2 linked regions of the Thermopolyspora flexuosa genome follow. The protein of the gene in region 2 binds, or shares a complex with, the protein of the main gene of each other region. Links are inferred from orthologs where the notes say so. Each region holds a gene or a part of one and is shown on either strand. Other genes may lie near its edges. The genes, in order: sucB and FHX40_RS02860.

Region 1 (7,454 bases), 2.7 Mb from region 2 along the record:
CGTGCGGGATCGGCGGCGGCGCGGATGGTCACCGATCCCGGTGGCGTGCCACGGGCCCGGAGCGGACCCGGGCGGCGATCCGCGGGTCAGACGGGGTGGATGGCGCGCCGCTCGAGCGCCTGGCGGTACAGGCGGCCCGCGCGGTAGGAGGAGCGCACCAGGGGACCGGACATGACCCCGGCGAACCCCAGCTCCTCGGCCTTCTCGCGCAGCTCGACGAACTCCTCCGGCCGCACCCACCGGGACACGGGGTGGTGCCGCGGGCTCGGCCGCAGGTACTGGGTGATGGTGAGCAGGTCGCAGCCCACCTCACGCAGGTCGCGCATCGCCTCCACGACCTCCTCGGGCTCCTCGCCCAAGCCGAGGATGAGGTTGGACTTGGTCACCATCCCGGCCTCGTGCGCGATGCGGAGCACCTCGAGCGAGCGCTCGTACCGGAAGCCCGGGCGGATGCGCCGGAAGACGCGCGGCACGGTCTCGATGTTGTGCGCGAACACCTCCGGCCTGCTCGAGAACACCTCCTCGAGCCTGGCCCGGTCGGCGTTGAAGTCGGGCACGAGCAGCTCGACGCCGCACCCGGGCACCATCTCGTGGATCTTCCGGGCGGTCTCCGCGTACAGCCACGCCCCGCCGTCCGGCAGGTCGTCGCGCGCGACCCCGGTGACGGTCGCGTAGTGCAGGCCCATCCGGCGCACCGACTCGGCCACCCGGCGCGGCTCGTCGACGTCGTACTCGGCGGGCTTACCGGTGTCGATCTGGCAGAAGTCGCACCTGCGCGTGCACTGGTCGCCGCCGATGAGGAAGGTCGCCTCCCGGTCCTCCCAGCACTCGGAGATGTTGGGACAGCCGGCCTCCTGGCAGACGGTGTGCAGGTTCTGGTCCCTGACCAGCGACCTGATCTCGTTGAAGTTCGGCCCGTTGCGCAGCCGGGTCTTGATCCACTCCGGCTTGCGCTCGATCGGGGTCTGACTGTTTCGGACTTCCAGACGGAGGAGCTTGCGGCCCTCGGGGGAGACGGTCACGCTGCCCTCCTCGTCCGCGCGGTGCTGTCGGTCACCCCTCCAGCCTATGCCCGTTCAGGCATCGGCCCGGCATCGGCCCGCGTCCCGCCGCGCGGGCGCCGGCCGCGGCCGCCCGGCAGGGGGTCACAGCCGCAGCAGGTCCTCCTCCTGGAGCTCGACGAGCTCCACGCCGAGCACTCCCGCGAGGCGCTTCTCGGCGACGGGCGTCACCTCGTCGACGGTGAGGCGCCGACCGGTCTCGGCCGACAGCGAGGTCACCCCGCCGTCCCTGACGCCCCACGGCACGATCCGGTTGTACCAGCTCAGGTCGTTGGCGCAGTTGAGCGCGAACCCGTGCATGGTGACGCCCTTGTGCACCCGGATGCCGACCGCGCCCAGCGCCCGGTCGGGCAGCCCGCTCGCCGGGTCCCCGGGCACCCAGACGCCGCCCACGCCCGGCACCCGGCGCGCGGTGACGCCGAAGTCGGCGCACACCTGGATGAGCGCCTCCTCCAGCAGCCAGACGTAGCGGTTGATGTCGAGCGACTCGGTCAGCCGGATGACGGGGTAGGCGACGAGCTGTCCCGGGCCGTGCCAGGCGATCTTGCCGCCCCGGTCGACGTCGATCACCGGCGTGCCGTCGGTGGGCCGCTCCTCGGGCAGGGTCCGCCGGCCCGCGGTGTACACGGGGGCGTGCTCCAGCAGCAGGCACGTGTCGCCGATCTCCCCGGCGACGCGCCGTTCGTGCACCTTGCGCTGCAGGCTCCAGGCCTGCTCGTAGGGGACGTCCACCCCTAACCGGACGATGGCCAGCTCACTCATGCCGATCTCCACTGGGAGGGGGCTCCTCGGCAGCGCCGCGGGCGCTCCCCGCTGCTCACCGCCCCAGCGTAGAGCAGTTCACCGCTCGAGCAGGCGCGGTTCGATACGCAGCTCCTTCACACCGCCCGAACCGTCACGCTCGATCCGGTACGCGGCGCCCTTGGGGTCGATCGACACCGCCCCCGCGAACTCGGTGCCGACGTAGTGCAGCGCCACGCCCTCGTCCGCGGCGTACCCCTCGGGCAGCTCGCCCGAGGCCACCGACCGGTGCAGCAGCGGCCGCCGCTGCGGCTCGGAGTTGTAGTGCACCCCGCAGGAGTACGGCAGCAGCCCCATGCCGTCGGCCCACGGCCGCAGCTCGGGCCCGAACGAGTCGGTGTTGCCGCCCACGTGCCAGCACAGCGCCCCGGCGCTCTGCCCGGAGAGCACCACGCCGGCCCGCCACGCCTCGGCGAGCGCCTCGTCGATGCCGTGCAGCCGCCACAGCGCCATGAGGTTCGCCACGCTGCCGCCGCTGACGTAGATCACGTCCTGCTCGAGCAGGAAGGCGCGCGGGTCGGGCACGTTCGGCATCGGGAACAGCGCGAGGTGGCTCACCTCGACGTTCCAGCCGCGGAACGCGCCGTACATCTTCAGCAGCCACTCGGAGTCGTCGCCCACCGCGGTGGCGAGCAGGCACAGCCGCGGCCGTTCCTTCCCGGTGAGGTCGAGCGCGTAGCGCAGCAGCCCGGTCGGCTCGATCACCCCGAACCGCGGCGTGGCCCGGAACGAGCCGCCGCCGATCGCCACGATGTGGGACTGCCCGGAAGTGCTCATCACGCCTCCCTCACCGCACCGCCCGGCACATCCGGACCGGTACGGCACCGCCCCGCCACGGCGGCGTGCGCCGTTCCGGCCCCCGCATGGCCTCAGACTCTACCCTGCCGCCGCTCGCGCGCCCGTGGGGTGCGCGAGGGGAACGCGCCGCGGTCCGCCTCCCGGACGCGTCCGGGAGGCGGACCGCCCGCCGCCGCACGGGCGGCGGGGCGCAGGGGTCACTCCAGCCCGAGCTGGGCCTCGAAGCGGCCCTCCTCGAGGCGGCGCTTGATCGTGGTGAGGAACCGGGCGGCGTCCGCGCCGTCCACCAGCCGGTGGTCGTAGGTGAGCGACAGGTAGACCATCGACCGGATCGCGATCACCTCACCGTCCGCCGTGTCGAGCACCACCGGGCGCTTGACCACGGCGCCGGTGCCGAGCATGCCGACCTGCGGCTGGTTGAGGATCGGCGTGTCGAACAGCGCGCCGCGGCTGCCGGTGTTGGTGATGGTGAACGTGCCGCCGGTGATCTCGTCCGGGCTGATCTTGTTGGTGCGGGTGCGCTCGGCGAGGTCGGCGATCTTCCGGGCGAGCCCGGCGAGGTTGAGGTCGCCGGCGTTGCGGATCACCGGCACGAGTAGGCCGCGCTCGGTGTCCACCGCGATGCCGAGGTGCTCGACATCGAAGTAGGTGACCTCGTTCGTCTCGTTGTTGATCGTGGCGTTGAGCTTGGGGTGCTGCTTCAGCGCCTCGACCGCGGCGAGCGCGAAGAACGGCAGGAAGGTGAGCTTCACGCCCTCGCGCCGCTGGAAGTCCTCCTTGGCCCGCTCGCGCAGCTTGGCGATCTTGGTGACGTCGACCTCGACCACCGAGGTGAGCTGCGCGGAGACCTGGAGCGACTCCATCATCCGCTTGGCGATCGTCTGCCGCAGCCGCGACATCTTCTCGGTACGGCCGCGCAGCGTGGTGTCCACCGGAACCGGCTCGGGACCGGCGGCGGGCTGGGCCGCGGGGGCCTGCGCGGGCGCGGCCGGAGCCGCCTGCGCGGCCTGGGCGGCCGCCTCACGCTTGCGCCGGGCCGCCTCGAGCACGTCCTGCTTGCGGATCCGGCCACCGACGCCGGTGCCGGTGATCGTGCTCAGGTCGACGCCGTGCTCGGCGGCGAGCTTGCGCACGAGCGGCGTGACGTACGGCCCCTCGGCGGCCGGAGCGGGCGCCGGGGCGGCCGGCTGCTCGGGCGCCGGAGCCGGGGCCGGGGCCGGAGCGGGGGCGGGCTGCGGCGCGGGGGCCGGAGCCGGGGCCGGCGCGGGCTGCGGGATCGAGGCGATCGGCGGCGCGGCCGGCTCGGGCTGCGGAGCCGGGGCGGGCGGGGGAGCGGGCTGCGGCTCGGGCGCCGGAGCCGGGGCCGGGGCCGGCTCGGCGGCCGGCGCGGCCGGGGCGACCGTACCCTCGGCGGCGTTCGGGTCGATCACGGCGAGTTCGGCACCGACCTCGACCGTCTCGTCCTCCTTGACGAGGATCTTGGTGATCACGCCGGACGTCGGCGAGGGGATCTCGGTGTCGACCTTGTCGGTGCTTACCTCGAGGAGCGGTTCGTCGGCCTCGACGCGCTCGCCTTCCCTCTTGAGCCAGCGGGTTACGGTGCCCTCGGTGACGCTCTCGCCGAGCTGGGGCATCTGTACGGAGACCGGCATGGTGTCCTGTGACTCCTTCTATCGCATGTGGTGTGAGGGCACTTTTAGTCGTGCACGTGGAGCGGCTTGCCGGCGAGGGCGAGCATCGCCTCACCGACGGCCTCGGACTGGGTGGGGTGGGCGTGGATGAGCTGGGCGACCTCGGAGGGCAGCGCCTCCCAGTTGTAGATGAGCTGCCCCTCGGTGACCAGCTCTCCGATGCGGCGGCCGACCATGTGCACCCCGAGCACAGGGCCGTCCTTGGCCGCGACGACCTTGACCGCGCCCTGCGTCTGCAGGATCTGGCTCTTGGGGTTGCCGGCCAGGTCGTAGACGAACTCGGTGACCTCGTAACCGCGCTCACGTGCGGTCGCCGAGGTGATCCCGACCGAGGCCACCTCGGGGTCGGAGTAGGTGATGCGCGGCACGCCGTCGTAGTCGATCGGCGCCGGGTTGAGCCCGGCGATGTGCTCGGCGACCAGGATGCCCTCGGCGAACCCGGTGTGGGCGAGCTGGGGGGTGGGGATCAGGTCGCCGACCGCGTACACCCCCGGCACGCTGGTGCGGCAGTACTGGTCCACCTTAACCGTGCCGCGCTCGATCACCACGCCGGCCTCCTCGTAACCGAGGCCCTCGGTCACGGCGCCGCGGCCGACCGCGACGAGCAGCAGCTCGGCCTCGAGGGTCTCGCCGCCCTCGAGGGTGACGACCACGCCGGTGGCGGTGGTCTTGACGCTCTCGAACCGCACGCCGAGCTTGTAGCCGATGCCGCGCCGGCGGAAGGCCCGCTCCAGCAGCTTCGAGCTCGACTCCTCCTCGGCGGGCAGCAGGTGGGGGAGCGCCTCGACGATCGTCACCTCGGCCCCGAACGAGCGCCAGATGCTGGCGAACTCGACGCCGATCACGCCGCCGCCGAGCACCACCACCGAGCCCGGCACCCGGTCGAGGGTGAGCGCGTGGTCGCTGGTGATGATCCGCTCGCCGTCGATCTCCAGGCCGGGCAGGGTCTTGGGCGCCGACCCGGTGGCGAGCACGATGTTGGCCGCCTCGACGACCTCCTGGTGGCCGTCGCGCGTGACGGCGATCCGGTTCGGCCCGACGAGCCGGCCGAAGCCCTCGATGATCGTGACGCCCCGCGCCTTGATGAGGCCGGTCACGCCCCGGAAGGCACGGCTGACGATCTTCTCCTTGAAGGCGTGCACGGCCGGCATGTCGATGCCCTCGAACCGGGCCTTGACCCCGAACGTCGCGCTCTCACGGGTCTCGTCGGCGACCTCGGCCGAGTGCAGGAGCGCCTTGGTGGGGATACAGCCGCGGTGGAGGCAGGTGCCGCCGATCTTGTCCTTCTCGATCAGCGCCACCCGCTTGCCGAGTTCGGCCGCCCGCAGGGCGCAGGCGTAGCCGCCGCTGCCACCCCCCAGGACCACGACGTCGAAGGGGCCGCTGCCATCAGCCACGGGAATGCTCCTTGTCGGATCTCTGTGCCGCCGGGTGCCGGATCACGGCCTGTCCAACGGCATCTTTTCACTTGTGCGTGCGCGATGTGACGGGCTTGACCCTCACTTCGCGTACCGGGCGGCCAGGCCGATGAGCGTCCGGGTGCCCGCACCGGTGCCGCCCTTGACCGTGTAGCCGTACGGCTCGGTGCGGTGGAACGCGGGCCCGGCGATGTCCAGATGCGCCCAGCGCAGGCCGTCGGGGACGAACTCGCGCAGGAACACCGCGGCGGCGAGCATGCCCGCGACGCGGTCGGGGTGGACGTTGGCGATGTCGGCGACCGCCGAGTCGAGCGACCGGCGCAGCTCCTCGGGCAGCGGCATGCCCCAGGCCGGCTCACCGACCTCGTTGGCGACCGCCACCACCTCGTCGCGCAGCGCGTCGTCGTTCCCCATCACCCCGGTGGTGCGGTTGCCGAGCGCGATGATCTGCGCGCCGGTGAGGGTGGCGATGTCCACGAGCACGTCGGGCGAGTCCTGCGCGGCCCGGCCGAGCCCGTCGGCGAGCACGAGCCGGCCCTCGGCGTCGGTGTTGAGCACCTCCACCGTCTTGCCGCCGAAGGTGGTGAGCACGTCGGAGGGGCGCTGCGCGGTGCCGCTCGGCATGTTCTCGGCGAGGCACAGGTAGCCGATCGCGTTCACCTTCAGCCCCAGCCGCGCGATCCCGATGAGCGCGCCGAGCACCGCGCCCGCGCCGCCCATGTCGGACTTCATCCAGTCCATCGCCGTGGTGGGCTTGAGCGACAGGCCGCCGGAGTCGAAGGTGATGCCCTTGCCGACGAACGCCAGGGTCTTGTCGGCCTCCGGGTGCCGGTAGCTGAGCCGCACCAGGCGCGGGGGCCGGGCCGAGCCCTGGCCGACCGCGACGAGGCCGCCGTAGCCGCCCTCCTTCAGCGCGGTCTCGTCGAGCACCTCGACGCCGAGGCCGGCCGCGGTGCCGCGCTCGGTGGCGATCTCCGCGAACCGCGCGGGCCACAGGTCCGAGGGCGGGGTGTTGACGAGGTCCCGCACGAGCGTGACCGACTCGGCGATCACGGTCGCCCGCCGGACGGCCTCGTCGGCGCCCGCGGCGGAGCCGAGCACGGTCAGCTCCCGCACCGGCGGCTTGTCCTCGTCCCGGGTGCGGTACCGGGTGAACGTGTAAGCGCCGAGCAGTCCGCCGAGGGCGATCGCCTCGGTCTGCTCGGCGCTCGTGGCGGGCAGGGCGAGCGCGACCCGCGCCGAGCCCGCCAGGGAACGGGTCGCGGTGCCTGCGGCGCGCCGCAGCACCTCAAGGTCGTAGGAGCCCTCCTTCGGCGCGTCCCCGAGGCCGACCACGGCGATCAGCGGGACGGGCGCCGCTCCGAGGGTGGGAATCTTGGCGATCTCGCCGGCCTTGCCGGTGACACCCAGTGCGGTGAGGCTCGCGGCGAGCCGTCCGCCGAGGGCCTGGTCGGCGTGCTCGGCGCCGGGCGCCGGCTGCGGCCCGTCGCTTCCGGAGTGCACGCCCACGACGAGGGCGTCGATGTCGCCGGGGAGGGTACCGGACGAGTCGAGGTTCACGGTGGTCACGTAGCCCGATGCTAGCCCTGCTTTGTCCAAGGTCATAAACAGGGGGTGATCCTACCATTGGGCGTTACCGATCATGATCGGTGTGTCGCGGCCCGCGACACCCGGTGCGTCCGGCC
Region 2 (8,816 bases):
ACCGGCCGGCCGTACGGCCCGCCGCCTCGCCGCGCCGCATGTCGCGGGCCACCCGGGTGAGCTCGTCGCGCAGCGCCCGCACGGTCTCCCGGACGTCCTCCTTCACCTCGCGGGCGATGTCGCGCACCGAGTCGGCGATCTCCTGCTCCAGCTCGGCGAGCTCGTCGAGCCGGGCGTTCAGCTCCGCCCGCCCCTTGTCGGTGATGGTGAACACCTTCTTGCCGTCCCGCACCTCGTGCGTGACGAGGCCCTCCTCCTCGAGCCGGGCGAGCCGCGGGTAGATCGTGCCGGGGGAGGGGGAGTACACCCCGAGGAACCGGTCCTGCAGCAGCCGGATCACCTCGTACCCGTGCCGCGGGCTCTCCTCCAGCAGCTTGAGCAGGTACAGCCGAAGCCGCCCGTGGCGAAACACCGGACTCATGACTCCTCCCCTCCCGGGCGCGGCTCCCCGCGCAGCAGTGTGACGTCCCCCGACACGGTGGTGACCTCGACCGAGGCCATGCCGCCACCGAGCCGTCCGCTGACCGACCGGGCGCCGGGGTGCCCGTCGCAGCGGAGGTTGCCGAAGCCGGTGGTGATGCTGCCGATGCTGGAGCGCAGCACCACGTCGGTGTCGACGTCGGCGGGCAGCCGTACCACGACCGGGCCGGAGATGCTGGTGACCGTGACGTGCCCGGTGGGCGTGAGCACGAGGTCGGCGGTGATCCGGGCGGAGACCGTGTCCGCCCGCAGCCGCCGCGGGGTTCCGGCGGCGACGGTGAGCTCGCCGGCCACGCTGGTGAACGATAAGTCCCCGGCGAGCGCCCGGCTCTCCACCGTGCCGGACACGGTCTCGGTGCTGATCTCGCCGCTCACGCCGTCGAGCACGATGTCGCCGCTCACGCTCCGCACGCTGGTCCGGTTCTCGAACCCGGCGAGCACCGCGGAGGCGGAGACCACGCCCACCTGGACCGGGCAGTCCCGCGGCGCGGTGAGGGTGAGCGTCGCGCTGCGCCGGTCCGGGCGCAGCCAGCCGAGCACCCCTTTCAGGGTCGGGTCGCCGTGGCCGACGGAGAGCCGTCCGTCGTCGTGGGTCACGGTGAGCGGCGCCGGGCCGATCTCGCTCACCTCGAGCATCGGAGGTCCGTCGCTCGCCAGCACGGCGAGCCGCCCCGCCACGATGCGCACGGTGAGCTCGGTGACGGGGCCGAACGTGAGCCGATCCGGTCGCTCGATCGTCCAGCGTTGCATGACGGGCCCTCCGTCTCGACATTTCCGATAGACACGATATATCGCGTCTACCCGAAGTCAAGACATATCGCGTCTTACGCGTCGTCGTCGAGCCCGTCCTCCTCGTCGTCGAACCGGGCGAGCCAGGTGGCGAACCGGTCGATGGGGGTCTCGAACTCGGGGTTGAGGTCGACGAACTCGCGCAGCCGCTCGGCGAGCCAGGAGATCGCGATCTCCTCGTCGCCGCGCCGCTCCACGAGCTCCTCGATGCCGCGGTCGGTGAAGTACATCGCAGTGTCCTCCTGCGTACACGGAAGTCCCCCACACCGGGCCGCGCGGGCCCGGGTGTGGGGGACCGGATCGTCGTCTTCGGTCCGGACGGCCCCGCGAGGGGACCGCCGGCGGGAGGGTCAGGCGCCGAAGACCTTCTTCAGCAGCTCCTCCTGCTCCTCCTCGTGCTTGGCGTGCGAGCCGGTCGCCGGCGACGGGTTCGGGTCCCGGGAGACCCGGCGGATCGGCCGCCCGCCCAGCAGGTCGGGGATCTCGGCGAGCTTGAGCGTCAGGTACGGCCACGGGCCCATGTTGACCGGCTCCTCCTGCGCCCAGATGAGCTGGACGTCACGGCCGTACCGGTCGAGCTCGGCGGTGAGCTCCTGCCGCGGCCACGGGTAGAGCCGCTCCAGCCGGACGAGCGCCACGTCGTTCCGGCCGAGCTTCTCCCGCCGCGCCAGCAGGTCGTAGTAGATCTTGCCGGAGCACAGCACCACGGTGCGCACGCCCGCCGGGTCGACCTTGGTGTCGCCGAGCACCGGGCGGAACGAGCCGCCGGTGAAGTCGCGGACCGGGGAGGTCGCGCCCTTGTGCCGCAGCAGCGACTTCGGCGTGAACACGATGAGCGGGCGCCGCCGGTTCGACAGCACCTGCCACCGCAGCAGGTGGAAGTACTGCGCCGAGGTCGTCGGCTGGGCGACCGTCATGTTGTCCCGGGCGCACAGCTGCAGGAACCGCTCGATGCGGGCCGAGGAGTGGTCCGGGCCCTGGCCCTCGTAGCCGTGCGGCAGCAGCAGCACCACCGAGGAGCGCTGGCCCCACTTCTCCTCGCCGGAGCAGACGAACTCGTCGATGATCGACTGGGCGCCGTTGGCGAAGTCACCGAACTGCGCCTCCCAGCAGACGAGCGCGTCCGGGCGCACGGTGCTGTAGCCGTACTCGAAGCCCATCGCGGCGAACTCGCTGAGCAGCGAGTCGTACACGTAGAACTTCGTGGTGCCGTGGTTGAACGCCTTGAGCGGGGTGTGCTCCTCGCCGGTGAGCCGGTCGACGAGCACGGCGTGCCGCTGGCCGAAGGTGCCGCGCCGGGAGTCCTGGCCGACGAGCCGCACCGGGTGGCCGTCGATGAGCAGCGAGCCGAAGGCGATCGTCTCGCCCATCGCCCAGTCGATCGCGTCCTCCTCGACCATCTGGGCGCGGCGCTGCAGCAGCGGCACGAGCCGCGGGTGCGGCGTGAAGCCCTCGGGGAGGTTGATCTGGGTGTCGACGACCCGCTTGATCGCCTCCTCGGTGGTGGCGGTCGGGGTGTCCTCGTGCCGCCACGGCACCAGGTCCTCGGCCGGCGGCTTGAGCACCGCGCCGGGCTCCGGCGGGCGCTTGGCCGCCTCGCGGACCTCGGTGAACGCGCGCTCGAGCTTCTCCTGGTAGTCCCGCAGCGCCTGCTCGGCCTCCTCGACCGTGATGTCGCCGCGGCCGATCAGCGCCTCGGTGTAGAGCTTCCGCACCGACCGCTTGGCGTCGATCAGGTCGTACATGAGCGGCTGGGTGAAGCTCGGGTTGTCGGCCTCGTTGTGGCCGCGGCGGCGGTAGCAGACGAGGTCGATGACCACGTCCTTGCGGAACGCCTGGCGGTACTCGAACGCGAGCCGGCCCACCCGGACCACGGCCTCGGGGTCGTCGCCGTTCACGTGGAAGATCGGCGCCTGGATCATCCGGGCCACGTCGGTGGCGTACACCGACGAGCGGGACGAGGCGGGCGAGGTGGTGAAGCCGACCTGGTTGTTGACGACCACGTGCACCGTGCCGCCGGTGCGGTAGCCGCGCAGCTGCGACAGGTGGAGGGTCTCGGCGACCACGCCCTGGCCGGCGAACGCGGCGTCGCCGTGCACCAGGATCGGCAGCACGGTGAAGCCCTCCTCGCCGCGCTCGAGCAGGTCCTGCTTGGCGCGGACCACGCCCTCGAGCACCGGGTCGACGGCCTCCAGGTGCGACGGGTTCGCCACCACCGACGTCTTGATCTTGGAGCCGTCGTACGCGACGAAGTCGCCGGTCGCGCCGAGGTGGTACTTGACGTCACCGGAGCCGTGCGCGCTGCGCGGGTCGAGGTTGCCCTCGAACTCGGCGAAGATCTGCGCGTACGACTTGCCGACGATGTTGGCGAGCACGTTGAGCCGGCCGCGGTGGGCCATGCCGATGACGACCTCGTCGAGGCCCTCCTGCGCGGCCGAGGTGATCACCGAGTCGAGCAGCGGGATGAGCGACTCGCCGCCCTCGAGCGAGAACCGCTTCTGGCCGACGAACTTGGTCTGCAGGAAGGTCTCGAACGCCTCGGCGTTGTTGAGCCGGCGCAGGATGTTGAGCTGCTCCTCCCGGCTCGGCTTCTGGTGCGGCCGCTCGACGCGCTCCTGGATCCAGGCCCGCTCCTCGGGCTCCTGGATGTGCATGTACTCGATGCCGATCGTGCGGACGTAGGAGTCCCGCAGCACGCCGAGGATGTCGCGCAGCTTCATCAGCGGCTTGCCGCCGAAGCCGCCGGTGGGGAACTCGCGCTCCAGGTCCCACAGCGTCAGGCCGTGCGACTGGATGTCGAGGTCGGGGTGCTTGCGCTGGCGGTAGTCGAGCGGGTCGGTGTCCGCCATGAGGTGGCCGCGCACCCGGTAGGCGTGGATGAGCTCGAGCACCCGGGCCGACTTGGTCACCTCGTCGTCGTGGCTGACCGAGATGTCGCGGACCCAGCGCACCGGCTCGTACGGGATGCGCAGCGCCTCGAAGATCTTGTCGTAGAACGCGTCCTCGCCGAGCAGGAGCTGGTGGATCTTGCGGAGGAACTCGCCCGACTGCGCGCCCTGGATGATGCGGTGGTCGTAGGTCGAGGTGAGCGTCATGATCTTGCTCACCGCGAGGCGGGCGAGGGTCTCGTCCGAGGCGCCCTGGTACTCGGCCGGGTACTCCATCGCGCCGACGCCGATGATCGTGCCCTGGCCCTGCATGAGCCGCGGCACCGAGTGCACCGTGCCGATCGTCCCGGGGTTGGTGAGGGTGATCGTGGTGTCGGCGAAGTCCTCGACGGCGAGCTTGCCGGCCCGGGCCTTGCGCACGATCTCCTCGTACGCGGTCCAGAACTCCCGGAAGTTCATCGTCTCGGCCCGCTTGATCGAGGGCACGAGGAGCTGCCGGCTGCCGTCGGGCTTCTTGATGTCGATGGCGAGGCCGAGGTTGACGTGCTGCGGCTTGACGAGCGTGGGCTTGCCGTCGATCTCGGCGTAGGAGTAGTTCATCTCCGGCATCGCCTTGACCGCCTGGACCACGGCGTAGCCGATGATGTGCGTGAACGACACCTTGCCGCCACGCCCGCGGGCCAGGTGGTTGTTGATGACGATCCGGTTGTCGATGAGCAGCTTCGCCGGGATCGCCCGCACGCTCGTGGCGGTCGGTACGGCGAGGCTCGCCTCCATGTTCGCCGCCGTGCGGGCGGCCGCGCCGCGCAGCCGCTCCTCCTCCGCGCCCTGGGGCACGGGGGCGGCCTTCGCCGCCTTCTTGGGGGCGGGCGCCGCCTTGGCCGGGGCGGGGGCCGCCGGTGCGGCCGGAGCGGATTCCGCGGGTGCCGGCGCGGTGGCCGTGGCGCCCTCGGCGCCGTTGCTCGCCTGAGTGGCCGGGGCGCGCTTGGCGCCGCCGTCGTAATCAGCGAAGAAGTTCCACCATGCGCGGTCCACCGACTCGGGATCTTCTAGGTACTTCTGGTACAGCTCATCGACAAGCCACTCGTTCTGCCCAAAGCTGGCCAGCGGGTTTGTCCGCGACGACTCAGACGACACGGCGGAAATCGCCCTCTTCCGCAGATCGGCGTTGGATTGGAAGACCTGTCCAAGGCTACTCGCCCCGCCAGGGGGCGTGTGCCCAACAACTGGATCGCGTGGTCGGCACGTTACGGGTCCGGTGACTCATCCGGTGCGCATCCGGCGGCTCCTTGGGTGCGCGGCGTCCCGGCGGCGGCGCTCCGCCGAGGGGCGAGGTGCTGGGCATGTCCTCGAACCGATCCTCTCAGTGCGCGCGCGGTTGGTCACCACTCGGCGCCCTGACCCGCCGGTTAGGCCCTGGTTTCCGCGCGGCCAGGCCGGTCTCGCCCGGCGGGGACGTCTAGGGCACCGCTTATCCCGAACGTGCCCATATTGAATCATATGTGTTACTAACGGTCGTTCCGTCGCATGGAACGCTCACGGGTCGGCCCGTCCGCCGTCGTGCGGCCTGCGGCGGGCGGCCGGGCCGGCGGGCCGGGTTCCCGATCGCGCCCCGGCCGCGTGCCGTCCGTGTATGCCGGGCCGTACCGGGCTTCCGGCGACCCCCACTAGAACGCAATTCGATTTATGTGCGCACAATCGTGGGGGTCGAAGGGAGTTTGGGATGGTACGGGATTCAGCGGTGAGCGCCGCCGGTTCTGCCGCGGCGGACGCGGCGTCCGGGGGCACGCCGGCCGCCGCGGGTGACGTTTCGGGTGCCCCGGCGCGGACGGTCACGCCGGCCGACGAGCGCCAGCGCGCCGCCTGGCGGAACGGCGAGCTGCCCCGCGTCGAGCGGGTACGGCCCGGCCTCTGGTCGATCCCCGTGCCGATCCCGATCAACTCGCTCCGGTACGTGCTCGTCTACGCGCTCGAGCTGACGAGCGGCGTGGCGATCATCGACGCCGGGTGGGACAGCGACGAGGCCTTCACCGCGCTGCGCGACGGGCTCGGCCAGGCCGGGTTCGACATCTCCGACGTGCGCGCCGTGCTCGTCACCCACGTCCACCCCGACCACTACGGCCTCGCCGGGCGGGTGCGCGAGCACTCGGGGGCGTGGATCGGGGTGCACCCGGCGGACGCGAACCTCGTCCACGACCGCCTGTTCGACCTCGGCGACGACCCCGAGGCGCGGGTCCGGGAGCTGATCCGGCGCGACCGGGAGCTGCTCGAGCGGTGCGGGGCTCCGCAGGAGGTGATCACCGAGGCGGTGAACCTCGCCTCGCTGGCCCGCCGGTTCGCCGCCCCGGCCCGCCCGGACGTGCTCATCGAGGACGGCGACCGGCCGGTGCTGCCGGGCTGGGACCTGCGCGCGGTGTGGACGCCCGGCCACTCGCCCGGCCACCTGTGCTTCGTCTCCGAGCGGCGCCGCATCCTCATCACCGGCGACCACGTGCTGCCGCGGATCACCCCGATCGTGTCGGTGCACCCCCAGTCGTCCCCGAACCCGCTCGCCGACTACCTCGACTCGCTCGCCACGATCCGCGCGGTCGGCGTCGAGGCGGGCGTGACCGAGGTGCTGCCCGCGCACGAGTACCGGTTCCTGGAGCTGACCGCGCGGGTCGACCACCTCATGGCCCACCACGAGGAGCGGCTCGCCGAGATCGAGGCGGCGGTCGCCGCGGCGGGCGGCGCCTCCTGCTGGGAGCTGGCGAGCCGGCTCACCTGGTCCCGGCCCTGGGAATCGATTCCGCAGTTCATGCGCAGGATGGCGAACAACGAGACGCTCGCCCACCTGGTCTGGCTGGAGTCCCGCGGCCGGGTCCGCCGGGTGCCGGGTACACCCGACCTGTGGTACCCGGCCGACTGAGCCCGCGGGCCCGCGGCCGGGCGTGCCGGGCCGTACCCGGGCGGCACGATGAAACGTGTTCTCGGCCCGATGGTTACCGCCGGGTAGCGGCGACCGGTGCGGGCCCGGCTATCGTGTGGACATCAACCGAACCTTGTTCTCCTGAAAGGCGCACACATGTCGGAGCTTCGGTTTGATGGGAAGGTCGCCGTCGTCACCGGCGCCGGAAACGGGCTCGGCCGGTCGCACGCGCTCCTGCTCGCCGAGCGTGGCGCGAAGGTCGTCGTGAACGACCTCGGCGGCGCGCTCGACGGCACCGGCGCCTCCTCCGGCCCCGCTGCCGAGGTCGTAGAGACGATCAAGAAGAACGGCGGCGAGGCCGTCGCGAGCACCGACAACGTCGCCACCCCGGAGGGCGCCCAGGCGATCATCCAGACCGCCCTCGACGCGTTCGGCCGGGTGGACATCCTCGTCAACAACGCCGGCATCCTGCGCGACCGGTCGTTCGGCAAGATGACGGTCGAGGAGTTCGACGCCGTGCTCGCCGTGCACGTGCGCGGCTCGTTCCTCGTCACCCGCGCCGCCTTCCCGCACATGAAGGAGCAGGCGTACGGCCGGATCATCAACACCAGCTCGCCGGCCGGCCTGTTCGGCAACTTCGGCCAGACGAACTACTCCACGGCGAAGATGGGCCTGGTCGGCTTCACCAAGACCCTCGCGATCGAGGGCGCCCGCGCCAACATCAAGGTGAACGCGATCGCCCCGGTCGCGTGGACCCGGATGACCCAGTCGATCCTCCCGGCCGAGTTCGAGCAGAAGTTCTCCGTCGACCGGATCAGCCCGCTGGTGGCCTACCTCGCCCACGAGAGCTGCGAGACCACCGGCGAGGTGTTCTCCGTCGGCGGCGGCCGGGTGGCCCGCGTGTTCGTCGCCGAGGGCCCGGGCTGGCGCACCGACGAGATCAGCCCCGAGGCGATCCGCGACAACTGGGAGGCGATCATGGCCGAGCAGCCGTACCTCACCACCGAGCTCGGCAAGCAGGCCCAGGCGTCCATGGAGAAGATGCTCTGACGCATCCCGTGAGCCCCTGATCCCCAGGTTTCCGTGCGGCACCCGCGGCACTCACCGCGGGTGCCGTTCGCGTCTCCGGGCCCGGCCGTGCCGTAGCGCACCGCCCTCGGGTACGGCGCGGCCGGGCCGATCTTTGTTCGATCATCGGCGTAAGTCGCCGTGTCGCGGGGCATGGCCCGGCGCAAGTCGGTCGAATCGGACCAGGCTGCGCCGCCTCATGAGGGGACTTCGTTCGATGATCGGCAAAAATAGGTATTGATTCCGGCGAAAGTCGGCTTTATGGTCTCGGGCATGGCCACCCCGACGGGCGACGAGCGGGCCGTACCCGGCTCTCCTGCCGACGTGCTCACCCTCATCGGCGCGGGCAGCGCGACCACCCGCGCCGACCTGGCGCGCGTCACCGGGCTCGCCCGCTCCACCATCTCCCAGCGGGTGGACCAGCTCATCGAGAGCAGGCTGGTGAGCGAGACCGAGGACGGCGAGTCCACCGGCGGCCGCCCGCCGCGGCGGCTGCGGCTGCGCACCGCGGACAACGTCGTCGCCGGGGTGGACCTCGGCGCCACCCACTGCCGGATCTCGCTGATGGACATCAGCGGGCGCACCCTCGCCACCCACGAGGACCCGCTGCTCATCGCCGAGGGCCCGGAGACCGTGCTCGCGCACGTGGACCGGCGCATCCGCGGCCTGCTCACCGACGCGCG

The links.
Region 1: FHX40_RS02860 (region 2) and sucB share a complex: the UniProt entries of both Bacillus subtilis proteins name them as parts of the 2-oxoglutarate dehydrogenase (OGDH) complex. The link is inferred for Thermopolyspora flexuosa from one-to-one orthologs.

What each region holds. Positions count from the first base shown.
Region 1 is NZ_VFPQ01000001.1:3,377,886-3,385,339, reverse strand. What follows is about bases 2,086-4,985. They hold sucB (2-oxoglutarate dehydrogenase, E2 component, dihydrolipoamide succinyltransferase), read right to left. Parts: upstream 4,313-4,985; coding sequence 2,858-4,312; downstream 2,086-2,857. Other genes in these bases: lpdA (dihydrolipoyl dehydrogenase), read right to left, coding at 4,357-4,985; FHX40_RS14305 (Type 1 glutamine amidotransferase-like domain-containing protein), read right to left, coding at 2,086-2,639. Also shown: lipA (lipoyl synthase), read right to left, coding at 87-1,022; lipoyl(octanoyl) transferase LipB, read right to left, coding at 1,146-1,823; more of FHX40_RS14305, read right to left, coding at 1,902-2,085; more of lpdA, read right to left, coding at 4,986-5,748; FHX40_RS14290 (leucyl aminopeptidase), read right to left, coding at 5,851-7,374. UniProt on the Bacillus subtilis protein: E2 component of the 2-oxoglutarate dehydrogenase (OGDH) complex which catalyzes the second step in the conversion of 2-oxoglutarate to succinyl-CoA and CO(2).
Region 2 is NZ_VFPQ01000001.1:641,719-650,534, forward strand. What follows is about bases 1,420-5,681. They hold FHX40_RS02860 (multifunctional oxoglutarate decarboxylase/oxoglutarate dehydrogenase thiamine pyrophosphate-binding subunit/dihydrolipoyllysine-residue succinyltransferase subunit), read right to left. Parts: upstream 5,295-5,681; coding sequence 1,620-5,294; downstream 1,420-1,619. Other genes in these bases: FHX40_RS02855 (DUF6104 family protein), read right to left, coding at 1,420-1,499. Also shown: FHX40_RS02845 (PadR family transcriptional regulator), read right to left, coding at 1-421; FHX40_RS02850 (DUF4097 family beta strand repeat-containing protein), read right to left, coding at 418-1,230; more of FHX40_RS02855, read right to left, coding at 1,305-1,419; FHX40_RS02865 (MBL fold metallo-hydrolase), read left to right, coding at 5,881-7,065; FHX40_RS02870 (SDR family oxidoreductase), read left to right, coding at 7,222-8,115; FHX40_RS02875 (ROK family transcriptional regulator), read left to right, coding at 8,407-8,816. UniProt on the Bacillus subtilis protein: E1 component of the 2-oxoglutarate dehydrogenase (OGDH) complex which catalyzes the decarboxylation of 2-oxoglutarate, the first step in the conversion of 2-oxoglutarate to succinyl-CoA and CO(2).